2 regions of the Cellulomonas wangsupingiae genome follow, and region 1 is predicted to be linked to the other one. Evidence: riboswitches for the same ligand, from Rfam matches in the RefSeq annotation. Region 1 holds a riboswitch; the other holds the start of a gene.
What was found. A riboswitch is a leader RNA that binds a small molecule or an ion and turns the genes downstream of it on or off. The one in region 1 is predicted to bind cyclic di-GMP.
Positions count from the first base shown of each region.

Region 2: another riboswitch for cyclic di-GMP. It lies ahead of NP075_RS11355 (BldC family transcriptional regulator); the one in region 1 lies ahead of NP075_RS00240 (DUF7793 family protein).

Region 1 covers NZ_CP101989.1:52,182-59,893, reverse strand. Annotated here, with positions in the region: gene NP075_RS00255 (ABC-F family ATP-binding cassette domain-containing protein) at 1-931, opposite strand, end outside; gene NP075_RS00250 (thiamine pyrophosphate-requiring protein) at 1,121-2,890, shown strand; gene NP075_RS00245 (NINE protein) at 2,916-3,404, opposite strand; cyclic di-GMP riboswitch class I at 3,568-3,642, shown strand; gene NP075_RS00240 (DUF7793 family protein) at 3,757-4,143, shown strand; gene NP075_RS00235 (diguanylate cyclase domain-containing protein) at 4,149-4,964, shown strand; gene yiaA (inner membrane protein YiaA) at 4,984-5,445, opposite strand; gene NP075_RS00225 (hypothetical protein) at 5,822-6,028, shown strand; gene NP075_RS00220 (phosphoenolpyruvate carboxykinase (GTP)) at 6,232-7,712, shown strand, end outside.
Region 2 covers NZ_CP101989.1:2,435,528-2,443,239, reverse strand. Annotated here, with positions in the region: gene NP075_RS11370 (phosphatase PAP2 family protein) at 1-192, opposite strand, end outside; tRNA gene NP075_RS11365 (tRNA-Ile) at 248-321, opposite strand; gene NP075_RS11360 (DUF1206 domain-containing protein) at 456-1,238, shown strand; cyclic di-GMP riboswitch class I at 1,318-1,392, shown strand; gene NP075_RS11355 (BldC family transcriptional regulator) at 1,412-1,633, shown strand; gene def (peptide deformylase) at 1,791-2,279, shown strand; gene NP075_RS11345 (DUF3145 domain-containing protein) at 2,428-2,928, shown strand; gene NP075_RS11340 (hypothetical protein) at 3,357-3,737, opposite strand; gene NP075_RS11335 (beta-ketoacyl-[acyl-carrier-protein] synthase family protein) at 3,770-5,014, opposite strand; gene NP075_RS11330 (acyl carrier protein) at 5,101-5,349, opposite strand; gene NP075_RS11325 (beta-ketoacyl-ACP synthase III) at 5,429-6,433, opposite strand; gene NP075_RS11320 (ACP S-malonyltransferase) at 6,430-7,410, opposite strand; gene NP075_RS11315 (PucR family transcriptional regulator) at 7,516-7,712, opposite strand, start outside.

The sequences.
Region 1 (7,712 bases):
CCTGCTTCTCCGACGTCTCGCCGCGGTGGTGCTTGACGTGCTTGTCGTTGTCGCTCGCCTTGCGCCGGGCGTTGCGCACGCCCTTCTCCATCCACGCGCGCTGCATCCGGGCCCGCCCGGCCAGCGCGTCGCGGCGGCTCGCGTAGTCCTCGTACGCCTCGCGCGCCTGGCGGCGGGCGGTCGACCGCTCGTCGAGGTACGCGTCGTACGAGCCGCCGTAGGTGGCGACGCGCTGCAGGCTGCGGTCGATCTCGACCACCGTCGTGACCGTGCGCGCCAGGAACTCGCGGTCGTGGCTGACGACCACGACCGGCGCCTGCGCGCGCTCGACGAACTCCTCGAGGCGGTCGAGACCGTCGGCATCGAGGTCGTTCGTCGGCTCGTCGAGCAGGTAGAGGTCGAAGCGGGACAGCAGCAGCGCCGCGAGGCCGACGCGCGCGGCCTGGCCGCCGGACAGCGCGGTCATCGGCAGGTCGAGGTCGACGCCCAGCCCCAGGTCGTCGGCGACGACGCCGAGCCGCGTGTCGAGGTCCGCACCGCCGAGGGCCATCCACCGCTCGAGGGCGTGGGTGAAGCGGTCGCCCGCGTCGGGCTCGTCGGCCGCCAGCGCGTCCGACGCCGCGTCCATGGCGTGCTGCGCGTCGGCGACCCCGGTGCGCCGCTCGAGGAACGTCCGCACCGTCTCGTCGGCGTGCCGCTCGACCTCCTGCACGAGGTACCCGACCTGCGCCGTGGGGGGCGACAGGGCGATCGAGCCCGCATCCGGAGGCCGCTGACCGGCGAGGATGCGCAGCAGGGTCGTCTTGCCCGCGCCGTTGGGCCCGACCAGCCCGACGACGTCCCCCGGGGCGACGACGAGGTCGAGCCCCGAGAACAGCTGACGGTCGCCGAATGCCGCGGCCACCCCACGGGCCTGGAGTGTCGCGCTCATGCGCCCATCCTCCCGCGTCCCGGGGCCCGACCCCGCACGCGTTCCAGCCGTGCACCCGGCGCCCGCGAGGGGTCGGTCCCGCCGGGAGCGGCGACGTCGCGCGCGGATGCGTCCGCGCGAACCGTCGCGCAGCATGGGTCGCAGGCACCGGCCGCCCCGGCGGTGCCGCACCCGAGGACGGGAGCCGACATGGGCGCGGCGACGGTGGCGGACGGCATCGTGCAGAGGCTGACCGCGTGGGGCGTGGACCGCGTCTTCGGGTTCGCCGGGGACGGCATCGACCCGCTCCTCGCGGCGCTGCACCGGCGCGAGGCCGACGTCGAGCTCGTGACCGCGCGGCACGAGGAGATGGCCGCGTTCATGGCCACGGGGCACGCCAAGTACGGCGGCGGCGTCGGCGTCTGCCTCGCGACGCAGGGCCCGGGCGCCATCCACCTGCTCAACGGCCTGTACGACGCCAAGCTCGACCGCAAGCCCGTCGTGGCGATCGTCGGCCAGATCGTGAGCACGGCCCTGGGCAGCGGCTACCTGCAGGAGGTCGACCTGCACACGCTGTTCAAGGACGTCTGCGCCCAGTACGTGCAGACCGTCGTCTCCCCCGAGCAGCTGCCGCACGTCCTGGACGCCGCGTTCCGCACCGCCCTGGCGACCTCCGGCCCGGCGTGCGTGATCGTGCCGCACGACGTGCAGAAGGCCGACCTGCCCGACGGTGATCAGCATGCGCACGGGCTGGTCAGCTCGTCCACCGCGTTCGCCCGAGGGCACGCGGTGCCGCGCCAGGACGACCTGCGGCGAGCGGCCGACCTGCTGGCCGCCGGCGAGCGCGTCGCGGTGCTCGTCGGCCAGGGCGCCGCGGGCGCGACGGACCAGGTGCGCCGGGTCGTCGAGCGGCTGGGCGCCGGACTCACCACGTCGCTGCTGGGCAAGCCGCTGCTCGACGAGTCGCTGCCGTACCACTGCGGCGTCATGGGGCACCTGGGGACCACCGCGTCGGCGGACCTGATGTCCCGCTGCGACACGCTGCTGATCGTCGGGAGCAATGACCCGTGGACGGAGTTCTACCCGGCCCCGGGTCAGGCGCGTGCCGTGCAGGTCGACGTGACGGGCCGCAACATCGGCACCAAGTACCCGGCCGAGGTCGCGCTCGTCGGGGACGCCGCCGACACCCTGGACGCGCTGCTGCCGCTGCTGCCCGAGCGCACGGGGTGGCGCTCGGAGGTCGAGGTCGCGGTCCGGGAGTGGCACGACGTGGCCGAGCAGCGGGTGCGGCTGCCCGCCGACCCTCTCAACCCCGAGCTCGTGGTGCGCGAGCTGAGCGGCCACCTGCCGGCGGACGCGCAGGTCGCGGTCGACGTCGGCTCCGTCACCTACTGGTACGCCCGGCACCTACGGCTGCCACCGGGCGTGCCCGCTCACCTGTCGAGCACGCTGGCGTCGATGGGTTCGGCGATGCCGTACGGGATCGCCGCGAAGCTGCTGCACCCGGACCGCCCGGTGGTCGCGCTGGCCGGGGACGGGGCGATGCAGATGAACGGCCTGTCCGAGCTGATCACCGTCGCGGCCCGCTGGCGGGACTGGGCGGACCCGCGGTTCGTCGTCCTCGTGCTGCACAACGGCGACCTCGCGGAGGTGACGTGGGAGCAGCGGGAGATGGAGGGCGACCCGCGGTTCGAGACGTCGCAACGGGTGCCGGTGTTCCCGTACGCCGGCTACGCCGAGTTGCTCGGGCTCGTCGGCATCACCGTGCGCAGCCCTCAGGAGCTGGACCACGCGTGGCGCCGCGCGATGGCGGCCGACCGCCCGGTGCTCGTCGAGGCCGTGGTCGACCCCGACGTGCCGCTGCTGGCACCCCGCCAGCCGGAGGAGAAGGTCGAGCAGATGCTGCGCGGCATCGCCCAGGAGCCGGGCAACGAGCGTGCCGCGCAGCGGGTGCGCGAGCAGCGCGCCCACGAGGGCTGATGCCGAGGGCGCCCGGGCCGTCCCGTCAGCCGCGCAGCGGCCGCCCGCGGGCGTCGTGCGCGAAGCGCCCGCGCCGCACGGTCAGCACCAGCAGCCCTTCGGCGAAGCCCCACACCCCCATGACGACGGCGGCGATCCCCAGCGTGAGGAAGCCGCCCACCACCGTGACCGCCAGCATCGTCAGACCGCGGCGCCAGTAGCCGAGGTACAGGCGGTGCAGCCCCAGGCCGCCGAGGAACACCCCCAGCAGCCCGGCGACGACGCGCGACCGCGTCCACGGCCGCACCCTCGCCCACGGGGCCAGCACCCGCGCGAGCCGTCGGGGCGCGGGCGCCACCGGCTCCGTCACGACGTCCTCGACGTCGGCCACCGGCCCCGGCGGGTAACGCACGGTGCTCGACAGCGGCTGGAAGGGCGGGGGCGGCGCGTGCAGCGGTCGACGCGTCACGACGGGCCGCTCGCCGACGTCGTCGTCGTCGAGTCCCAGGTCGGTCCGGTCGATCGTGTCGGTCACGGATGCTCCCGCGGGTGCGTGGCGGATCCTCCCGAGGGTATGCCCGCGTCCCGGATCGCCCAAGCGCCTGCCCGGCCGGCCGGGCAGGTTCTCCCGGAGCGCCACCCCTCGGCACCGGGTGATTCCTCTCATGGAGCACCCTCACCGGGCCGATGCCCCTGGGAAGACGAAAAGGCAAACCCGTCGCGAGGCGGGGACGCAAAGCCACGGGACCCACGCGGTCAGCCGGGCCGCCGAACGAGGGAGCACCTGTGATCAGCCTGCCCACGACCCGGGCCGACGCCCGGCCGACCTGGCCGCGCGAGCGTCGCCACGTCACCCGCACACGCACCGCGAGCCGGGCGGTGACCCGGTGAGCGACGAGGTGGCCGTGTTCACCCACGAGAAGTTCCGCATGTGGCTCCGGTCGGACGGCGTGGTGGAGCTCACCTGGACCCCGCACGTGCCGTCGGGCCTCGAGGACGCGGTCGCGGCGATCGAGGCGATGAGCGGTCTCACCGGTGGTCGGGCCGCACCGCTCCTGGTGCACACGACGGACGCCGGCCCGCAGGACCGGGCGGCGCGGATGGAGTTCGTCCGCCGCCAGGAGATCGTGTCCGCCGTCGCCCTGCTCGTCGGGAACCCGCTCAGTCGCATGATGGCGACGTTCTTCATCAACGTGAGCAGGCCGGAGGTGCCCACGCGGCTGTTCGACGACGCGGACGCCGCCGCCGAGTGGCTCCGGTCACGGCTGGTCTGACGGCGATGGCCGTGTCACCGGAGGCCCACGCCGCTCCGGACCTGGCGGGCCGCCTCGAGGAGGTCGTCCACGTCATCCAGGAGTTCGCCGCCCTGCGGTTCGACGCCCGTGCGACGGTCGGCCGGGCCGGCGACATCGTCGACGCCGTCGCGGCCGGCGTGAACTCGCTCGGTGAGGAGCTCGAGGCGACGTACCGGGAGATCGAGGACCGCATCGCCGAACGCACGGCCGAGCTCGCGATCGCCACCCGCGAGCTGCGCCGCCGAGCGCTCCACGACGACCTGACCGGGCTGGCGAACCGCGCGGCCTTCTGGGAGCGGTTCGCCCACGGCCTGAACGGCGCGGGTCCGCGCGGGAGCGACGTCGCCGTCCTGTTCCTCGACGTGGACGACTTCAAGACGGTGAACGACACCCTCGGCCACGCCGCCGGTGACCAGCTGCTCGTCGAGATGGCGCGACGCCTCACGGACGAGCTGCGAGCAGGGGACGTCGCCGCCCGGGTGGGCGGGGACGAGTTCCTCGTCCTGCTCGACGAGATCCCCACGGCGGAGGCGGCGCTGGCCGTGGCGCACCGCGTCCACGACAGGCTCCGGGCACCGTACGACCTCGGGCCGCACCGACGCACGACGACGACCAGCATCGGCGTGGCCGTGGGGTCGGACGCGCTCACCACGCCCGACGCCATCGTCGCCGCGGCCGATGCGGCGATGTACGACGCGAAGCGCAGCGGCCGAGGGACGTGCGTCCTCTACAGCAGGGAGCGCCACGGCGAGCCGATGTTCGTCGACGGTGGAGCGTCCCGGCCCTCGCTGCCGGCATGACCGTCAGCGGCCGCGCCGGTCACTGGTGCCAGACGGTCGCCTGCACCTCCGGCTCGGCGGGCGTCGGACGCGGCGCGGGCCCGGCCGCGGCCAGGTCGCGGATGTTCTTCTGCACGGCGATGACGGCGAACAGCGCCATCGTGTAGCCGAGCCCGTAGAAGCCCTTCTCCGACAGCGTCAGCGTCGAGTTGACCAGGCCCACGGCCACGAGCAGCAGGGACACCAGGACCATGCTCCAGGACAGCCCGAGGAAGATCCCGGTGACGGGCACGCCCTCGGCGCGGTCCCGGACGGACTTCTGCAGCGCGATCGCCGAGTACAGGCCGAGCAGCAGGAGCGTGCCGTAGAAGCCCTTCTCGGACAGCAGCATCTTCGCGTTCCACAGGCCGATGGCGAACGCGCTGACGGCGATGATCAGGGCCACCCACGACGCGCCGACGAATGCGGCGGTGGGTCGGGCGGGGACGGGGTGCTGCGACATGGGGGCACTCCGGTGGTCGGGGCGCCGGCACCCTGCCGGCAGTCGGACGATGGTCCCGGGCCAGGGCTCCGGCCGCAAGGACCTGGGCGTCCCGGCACCCGGATGCGTCCGTCGTGCGCGGGGTGAAGTAGACGAAGAACAGGAAGACCGTGGACAGCAGCGCGTCGGACGGCGTGCTGAGCACCGTCCGGGCGTCCCCGGGCGTGCAGGGCCGTGCAGGTGACGCCGCCGAGGACCACGGTCGTCGCGGTGGAGCCGGTGAGGGCGTACACGAACACCATGGCGGGCAGCACGGCCCCTGCCAGGTACAGCACGAAGGTGGCCGGCAGACCGAGCAGGTACTGCCGCGGCGACAGCACGCCGACCACCGTCGAGGGTGGGCGACCTCGGCATCGACGTCGACGTGCACGTCTTGCGGGTGGGGCGCGACGGCAACGCGGGTGCCGACGTCCGGCTCGGCGCCGCGGTCCTGCTCACGAGCACCGACCCCGACGGGCTCGCGCACGACGTCGACGTCCTGAGCAGCGCTGCGTGGTTGCGCGCGGCGGACGCCGACGTCCGGGGTGCGTTGGCGCCTCGCTGACGACCGGCCGCACCAGGTCCGCGACGTGCGCCGCTGCCCCGTCCTCTTCCGCTGCCGGGAAGATCCCCCGGACTTCTCCCCCCGCGCGACTCGCCGCGGCGCTCCCGCGGGTCCACGGTGGAGATGCGGCTCCGGTGCGGTGCCGCATCTGCACGGACCACGGCCACGGCGGCGACGCCGTGCCGCACGGGAAGGGACGGACGATGACGACGCTCGAGACCCCGGCCACGGCGACCTACGCCCCGACGCCCCACGCGGACCTGCGCGCCTGGGTCGCGGCGACGGCGGCGCTGACGCTGCCCGACGAGGTCGTCTGGTGCGACGGCTCGCCCGAGGAGTACGCGCGGCTGTGCGAGCTGCTCGTCGCCCAGGGCACGTTCGTGCGGCTGGACCCGCAGCGCCGTCCCCGCAGCTTCCTGGCGCGCTCCGCGCCGGACGACGTGGCGCGCGTCGAGAGCCGCACCTTCATCTGCTCGCAGCGCGAGGCGGACGCCGGCCCGACGAACAACTGGCGCGACCCCGCCGCGATGCGGGCTGAGCTGCGCGGCGTCTTCGCCGGCTCGATGCGCGGGCGGACCATGTACGTCGTGCCGTTCGCGATGGGTGCGGTCGGCTCACCGCTCGCCGAGTACGGCGTGGAGCTGACGGACTCCCCGTACGTCGCGGTGAGCATGCACCTGATGACGCGCGTGGGGACGGCCGTGCTGGAGCACCTCGGGTCCGACGGCGCGTTCGTCCCGGCCGTCCACAGCGTCGGCGCACCCCTGGCACCGGGCGACGACGACGTGCCGTGGCCGTGCAACCCCACCAAGTACGTCGTGCACTTCCCCGAGACCCGCGAGATCTGGTCGTACGGCTCCGGGTACGGCGGCAACGCGCTGCTGGGCAAGAAGTGCTTCGCGCTGCGGATCGCGTCCGTCATGGGCCGCGACGAGGGCTGGCTCGCCGAGCACATGCTGCTGCTGCGGCTGACGTCACCGCAGGGGCGCGCCTTCCACGTCGCCGCGGCCTTCCCGTCGGCGTGCGGCAAGACGAACCTGGCGATGCTCAGCCCGACGCTGCCCGGCTGGACGGCGCAGACGATCGGCGACGACATCGCGTGGATGCGGCCGGGGCCCGACGGGCGGCTGCGGGCCATCAACCCCGAGGCCGGGTTCTTCGGCGTCGCCCCCGGCACGGGGCCGCGCACCAACCCCGCCGCGGTCGAGATGGTCGCGAGCGACACGATCTTCACGAACGTCGCGCTGACCGACGACGGCGACGTGTGGTGGGAGGGCCTGACGCCCGAGCCGCCGGCCCACCTCGTCGACTGGCGGGGCCAGGACTGGACGCCCGACGCGGGCCGGCCCGCCGCCCACCCGAACTCCCGGTTCACGGTCCGCGCGGACCGCTGCCCGACGATCGCCCCGGACTGGGACGACCCCGAGGGCGTGCCCGTCGACGCGATCCTGTTCGGGGGCCGTCGTCCGTCGACCGTGCCCCTGGTGGTGCAGGCGCGCGACTGGGCGCACGGGGTGCTGCTGGGCGCCACCGTGTCCTCCGAGCAGACCGCGGCCGCCGAGGGCACCGTCGGTGAGCTGCGGCGCGACCCGTTCGCCATGCTGCCGTTCTGCGGGTACCACGTGGCCGACCACTGGGCGCACTGGCTGCGCGTCGGCGAGCGGCTGGGGGCCGGCGCGCCCGC
Region 2 (7,712 bases), 1.7 Mb from region 1:
GAGCACGGTCCGCAGGGTGGGCGACCGGCGCGTGACGTCGGTCGCCCCGACGACCGCGGCCTCGTCGAGTCGCACCAGGGTGCCCGACTCGCCGCGCACCACGACGGCCAGCACGACGACGGGGAGCGTGACGGCGGCGCCCAGCGCGGCGGCCCGCAGCAGGGCGCGGCGACGGTCGCGGGCGGCGAGCATGGCGAGACAGTAGGGGTGGCCCGCGGGTCCCGCACGCCGGGCGTGCGGACGTCGGTGGGCCAGGTGGGGCTTGAACCCACGACCGACGGATTATGAGTCCGCTGCTCTGACCGACTGAGCTACTGGCCCGCGGACGGCAGCCTACCGACGCGCTCGGCCGGGCAGCCCGGCCCTGCGGATGCCGACCACGCCGGTCGCTGCCACCATCACTGCGGGTACCGACGCGCGTCGGAGGGTGGGGGAGCCCGCGTCGAGGAGGTGACATGGCCACGATCGCGACGTCGTCCCGGCAGGGCGCGTGGGAGCTGGGCGCACGGGCGGGGTACGCCGCCAGCGGGCTGGTGCACGTGCTCATCGGGGTGCTGGCGGCACAGCTGGCGGTGGGCTCCTCGGGTGGGAGCGCCGACCAGTCGGGGGCGTTCTCCGAGATCGCGAGCACGCCGTTCGGCACCGTGGTGCTCTGGATCACCGTCGTGGCCTTCGCGGCGCTCGGTGCCTGGTACGCCGCCGCGGCCGTCAGCGGCGCGGCGGGCCGGACGTCCGACCGTGCCAAGGCGGGCGGCAAGGCCGTGATGTACCTCGCGCTGGGGGCCACCGCGTTCGCGTTCGCGCGCGGCTCCGGCACGGGCAGCGGCAGCCAGACGTCGTCCATGACGGCCGAGCTGATGCAGGCGCCGGGCGGGCGCTTCCTGGTCGGCGCCGTCGGTCTGGGGACCATCGCCGTCGCCGCGTACCACGTGCACAAGGGGCTGCGGCGTCGCTTCCTGCAGGACCTGCGCCGGCTGCCGGCCGGCACCGCCGGCCGCGTCGCCGAGCGGGCCGGGATCGTGGGCTACGTGGCGAAGGGTGTCGCGCTGGGCATCGTCGGTGCCCTGTTCGTCGTGGCGGCCGTCCACGCCGACGCGCAGGAGGCCACGGGTCTCGACGGCGCGCTGCAGACGTTGCGCGACGCCCCGGGCGGCCCGGTCCTGCTGCTGCTCGTGGCGCTCGGGCTCGTCGCTTTCGGGGCATATTGTGGCGTGAGGTCCCGCTTCGGCAGGCTGTGACTTTTCACCCGCTCCGGACAGATCTGGCACGGCGGCGGTTCTTGCACAGTTGTCCAGTTCGGGGCATAGTTGGGGATGTCAGCGACAACGGCAAACCCGCCGCGAGGTGGGGACGCAAAGCCACGGGGCCCTCTGGGCCAGCCGAGCTACCGAACGACGAAGGAGTACCAGCCATGGCTGTTCACACGTCCCACGAGGCCCCTCTCACGCAGGGCTCGCTGCTCACCCCGGGTGAGGTCGCGGTGCTGTTCCGCGTCGACCCGAAGACGGTGACGCGGTGGGCGCAGGCCGGCAAGCTGTCCGCGGTCCGGACGCTCGGTGGGCACCGCCGCTTCCACGAGGCCGAGGTCCGTCAGCTCCTGACCGGCGTCCCGCAGCAGCGCGCAGGGGAGTGACCTGCGCCGTCGGAGACGACGGAGCCACGACACGACATGACGCCGGCGGTGACCCTGGTCACCGCCGGCGTCATGTCGTCTGCGCACCGTCGGCGTGCCGGCGCCCCAGCCGCGACGGGCGACCCGTGCGGTCCGTCCGACGTGAAAGGATCGGGGCATGGCCCTGCGTGAGATCCGCATCGTCGGTGACCCCGTCCTTCGCACGCCCTGCGACCCGATCGCGACCGTCGACGACCGCGTCCGCTCGCTCGTCGAGGACCTGCTCGAGACCGTGGACATGGAGGGGCGGGCCGGGCTCGCGGCCAACCAGATCGGCGTCGGCCTGCGGGCGTTCTCCTGGAACATCGACGACGAGGTCGGCTACGTGCTGAACCCCGTGATCGTGGAGCTGTCCGAGGACGAGTACCAGGACGGCGACGAGGGCTGCCTCTCGGTGCCCGGCCTGTGGTACCCGACGCACCGCGCCTGGTACGCGCGCGTCGTCGGCACCGACCTCGACGGCCGCGAGGTCGTGGTGGAGGGCACGGAGCTCATGGCGCGCTGCCTGCAGCACGAGGTGGACCACCTCGACGGGATGCTGTACCTCGACCGGCTGGAGCGCTCCGTGCGCAAGAAGGCGATGCGCGCGATCCGCGAGCAGCTCTGAGCCGGTTCCGCGCGTCCGCTGGACCTGCGGTGACGCATGGGGCATCCTGTGCCGTGCACGCCGCGTGCGAGAAGCTGCGCCGTGATGGCTCCCGTCGGGGACGAGGTCGTTGGGGAAGGCGACCCTCGAACCCATCCGGGAGGACCACATGGCCGGTGCCGTCACCCGCGGTGTACTTTTCGTGCACTCTGCGCCGCGCGCTCTGTGCCCCCACGTCGAGTGGGCGGCAGGCAACGCGCTGGGCGCACGCGTGAGCCTGGACTGGACGTCGCAGCCGGCCGGTCCGAGCTTCTACCGCGCTGAGCTCTCGTGGCAGGCCGCGCCCGGCACGGGCGCACGGCTCGCCTCCGCCCTGCGCGGGTGGGCGCACCTGCGGTACGAGGTGACCGAGGAGCCCAGCGCCGGTGTCGACGGGTCCCGCTGGAGCCACACGCCCGAGCTCGGGATCTTCCACGCCGCGACGGACGTGCACGGCAACGTCGTCGTCCCCGAGGACCGGATCCGTGCGGCGCTGGAGCACGCCGCTGACCCGGAGCGGCTGCGCGCCGAGCTCGACCTCGCGCTCGGCCAGGCCTGGGACGACGAGCTCGAGCCCTTCCGCTACGCGGGCGCCGGAGCGCCCGTGCGCTGGCTGCACCGCGTCGGCTGACCTCGTCGTCGGCGAGGGCGGGCGGCTCGCCGTGCGGGTGGGCGGGCCGCCCGCCCGCGTGGTGAATCGTTTCCTATCTCCCGCGCGGGTTCGGCGCGCGAGGCGTCCTCCGCTACCGTCCCTCCCACGCGCCGGGTCCGCCGGGTGCGTCGACAGCCATCCGGGTGAGACGGACCGCAGGCGGGGTGCGTCTGTCGCCTGCGGAGGACGCCGATGCCCGGCTGACGAGCCTCGCCGGCGTGGTCGCGACGTGGGTGGTCGGCGAGCGGGCGATGGTCGCCGACGGTCTCCCGACCGCGCTCTTCCTCGCCGACCCCGACGTCCTGCAGGGCGTCGCCGAGCACACGTACGTGCAGCTGCGCGCCGACGGCAGCGCACGCGTAGCGCTCGCGCTGCCGGGCGAGGTGTCGGCGACGCGCGCGGCCGGGCTACGACCCCCGCAGGAGCGTGTGCAGCCCGTTCACGAGCGCCACGGTCGCGGACGCGCCGTACGCGGCAGCGCCGAGGAAGTACCCCGTCGACTTCCAGACCTGGCTCGACCTGTGCTCGCCGACGCCGCGGCACACCAGGCCGCCGGCTCCCAGCACGACGACGAAGACCACGCCCACGGCCAGCTCGACGTCGTCACGCCCCACCCGTGAGATCACGACGGGCACGGCGATCACGAGCAGGACCAGGACGCCCAGCAGGACGACGCCCGCCCTGACGCGGTGCACCGTGCGCACCTCCGGGCCACCGACGAGCGCCTGGTCGAGCAGGCGCACCAGCGCCGAGGGTCGCGCGCCGTCGTCCTGCTGAGAGGTGCTCACCTGCCCGACGCTAGCGCGCCCGGAGGGAGCCGTCAGGCGGAGGTGACCACGAGAGCGACGTTGTGGCCGCCGAACCCGAACGAGTTGTTGATCGCGGCCACGGGTCCGGCCCGCAGCGCGCGGGGCTCGTCGCGCACCAGGTCGAGCACGAGCTCCGGGTCCGGGTTGGCCACGTTGATCGTGGGCGGCGCCGTGCGCTCGTGCAGCGCGAGGACGGTGAAGATCGTCTCCAGCGCGCCCGCCCCGCCGAGCAGGTGTCCCGTCATCGACTTGGTCGCCGAGAGCACGGCGTGGTCCGCGTCGTCGCCCAGGACCGCCCGGATCGACCGCGCCTCGATGAGGTCGCCGACCACGGTGGAGGTCGCGTGCGCGTTCACGTGGACGACGTCGGTCGTGGCGACGCCCGCGTCCGCGATCGCGGCGCGCATCGCCCGGATCTGCCCGTCGCCGGACGGCTCGGGGGAGGTGAGGTGGTAGCCGTCGGCCGACAGGCCCAGACCCGCGACCCGGCCGTAGACGCGCGCTCCACGGGCGGCGGCGTGCGCGGCGGACTCCAGGACCACCACGCCCGCGCCCTCACCGATCACGAACCCGTCGCGGTCGACGTCGTACGGGCGCGAGGCCCCGGCGGGGTCGTCGTTGCGGGTGGACAGCGTGCGGGACGCCGCGAAGGCGGCGATCGGCATGGGGTGGATCGTGGCCTCGGTCCCCCCGGCGACGACCACGTCGGCCCGGCCGTTGCGGATCATCTCGACGCCGTAGGCGATGGCCTCGGCGCCGGACGCGCACGCCGAGACGAGGGCGTGCGCACCGGCGCGGGCCCCCAGCTCCAGCGACACGTACGCGACCGGGGAGTTCGGCATGAGCATCGGCACGGTCATGGGCAGCACGCGTCGGCCGCCCTTCTCACGGAGCGTGTCCCAGCCGTCGAGCGTCGTCCAGATGCCACCGATCCCGGACGAGACGACCGCGCCGAGGCGGTCGCCGTCCACCTCGGGCGAGCCAGCGTCGGCCCACGCCTCGCGCGTCGCGATGATCGCGTACTGCGCGGACGGGTCCATGCGCTTGAGCTCGGGCCGGGGCAGCACCTGGTCGGCGGGGACCTTGAGCGTCGCCCCGAAGTTCACGGCGATGTCGTACCGCTCGGCCCAGTCGTTGTCGAAGGCGCGCGCGCCCGACTCGCCGGCGAGCGCGGCCTGCCACGTGCTCGGGACGTCACCACCGAGCGGGGTGGTGGCGCCCAGGCCGGTGACGACGACCTCGGGGACGGTGCTCATGGGTTCTCCTCGGTTCAGGCGGGCGGTGCGCACGGCCGTGAGGTCCTGCGCACCGCCCGGGTGCACGCGGGGTGCGGCGTGCAGGCTCAGGCCTGGGCGCCGGCGATGAAGCTCACGGCGTCGCCGACCGTGGCGAGGTTCTTGACCTCGTCGTCGGGGATGCGGACGTCGAACTTCTCCTCCGCGAGCGTGACGATCGTCATCATCGACAGCGAGTCGATGTCGAGGTCGTCGGTGAAGGACTTCTCGGGCAGGACGGAGTCGGTCGGCAGCCCCGTCTCCTCGCTGACGATCTCGGCCAGGCCGGCCAGGATCTCCTGCTCGCTGTGCGCCATCGGGTGTCTCCTCATGTCGGGTGGTGCAGGGACGTGCTGAACGGTACAGCCGGGGCGTGCGCCGGCCGGCGGGGGTGACTCAGGGCAGGACGACGACCTGGGCGGCGTAGACGAGACCGGCGCCGAAGCCGATCTGGAGCGCCAGCGCACCGGAGCCGACCTGGCCCTCGCGCAGCAGGCGCTCGGTGGCGAGCGGGATCGACGCCGCCGACGTGTTGCCGGTGTCGGCGATGTCGCGGCCCACCACGACGGTGTCCGGCAGCTTCAGCTGCTTGATCATCTGGTCGATGATCCGCATGTTCGCCTGGTGCGGGACGAACGCCTCGATGTCCTGCGGCGCGACGCCCGCGGCGTCCATGGCCTTCTGCGCGACCGGCGCCATCTGCCACACCGCCCACTTGAACACCGACTGGCCCTCCTGGCGCAGCGTGGGCCACCCCGCGCCCTCGTCACGCGTGGCGAGCCAGGAGTGCGTCTGCCCGATGGCGTGCGCCTGGCCGCCGTCCGAGCCCCAGACGGTCGGGCCGATCCCGGGCGTGTCGGACGGGCCGATGACGACCGCACCGGCACCGTCGCCGAGCAGGAACGAGATCGACCGGTCCGTGGGGTCCACGAACTCGCTCATCTTCTCCGCGCCGATGACCAGCACGTGCCGCGCCGTCCCGGCGCGCACGAGCGCGTCCGCCTGGCCGATGCCGTAGCAGTAGCCGGCGCAGGCCGCGGAGATGTCGAACGCGGCGGCCGGGGTCGCGCCGATGCGGTCCGCGACGACGGCGGCACCCGCCGGCGTCTGACGGAAGTAGGTGACGGTCGACAGGATGACGACGTCGATGTCCGCGCCCGTGAGCCCGGCGTCGGCCAGGGCGGCGCGGGCCGCCCCCTCGGCGAGGTCGAGCACGTCGGTGCCCTCGGCGGCACGCCGCCGGGTGACGATGCCGGTGCGCTGGCGGATCCACTCGTCGGAGGAGTCGATGGGCCCGACGAGGTCGTCGTTGGGGACCACGCGCTCACCGCGGACGCCGCCGAGGCCGAGGATGCGGGTGTGCGCGGGGCCGGTGGCCTGCGTCAGGGTCGGACGGGTCACGACTGGCTCTCCTGTGCGGTCAGGGGGGTCCCGGCGTGCCGACGGACGAGGTCGCGTGCGGCGTCGAGGTCGGCGGGGGACTTCAGGGCGAGGGTCTCGACGCCGGGCAGCGTACGCCGCGCCAGGCCGGTCAGGACACCGCCCGGGGCGACCTCCAGGAGGGCCGTCACCCCCAGCGCGAGCAGCGTGGCCTGGCACAGGTCCCACCGCACGGGCCGCGCCACCTGCGCGACGATGCGGGCGAGGGCGTCACGGCCGTCGGCGACCTGCGCACCGTCGGCGTTGGCGAGCAGGGGCACCACGGGATCGTGGGGAGCGACGCCCGCGGCGGCGTGCGCCAGCTCGTCGACGGCGGGTGCCATGTACCGGGTGTGGAAGGCGCCGGCGACCTGCAGGGGCACCACGCGTGCGCGCGCGGGCGGCGCGTCGGCCAGGGCGGCGAGCGCAGCCAGGGAGCCGGCGGCCACGACCTGGCCGGCCCCGTTGACGTTCGCCGGCACCAGGTCGAGCGCCTCGAGACGAGCCAGCACGTCGGCGGGGTCGCCGCCGAGGACCGCGCTCATCCCCGTCGGCTCCGTCGCCGCGGCGCGCGCCATGGCCGCACCGCGCACCGCGACCAGCCCGAGCGCCTCGTCCTCCGTCACGACGCCGGCCACGGCGGCGGCGGCCAGCTCGCCGACCGAGTGGCCCGCCACGACGTCCACGACGCCCGCTGCCGCGTCCGGCAGGGAGCGGGTCGTCCCGACGACGTCCAGCACCGCCCGCAGGCTCGCCAGCGCGGTGGCGACCAGCAAGGGCTGCGCCACGGCCGTGTCGCGGATCGTCCCCGCGTCCGAGGTGGTGCCGTGCGCCAGCAGGTCGAGACCGACGACGTCGCCCGCGCGGGTCAGCGCGTCGGCGAAGCCGTCGACCTCCGTCCACGGGACGAGCATGCCGGGGGACTGGGCACCCTGGCCGGGGCAGGCGACGACGAGCACCCGACAACTGTGCCCGGCACCCGACCGTGGGCCCGGTCGCGGCGCGCACCAACCTCGGGACCCAGGCTTGTCGGACCTGTACAAAGCCCGCCTGCCAGCCGGTGGTCAGCGCGCCGCGGCGTCGAGCCTCCCGACCGCCAGCGCCGTCTGCAGCACGTACGACTCGCGCGCCTCGAGCGGGTCCCACCCGGTCACGTCGGCCACGCGCCGCAGCCGGTAGCGCACGGTGTTGGGGTGGACGTAGAGGGTGCGGGCCGCCGCCTCCAGCGAGCGTCCCGCGCCCAGGTAGGCCGACAGCGTGT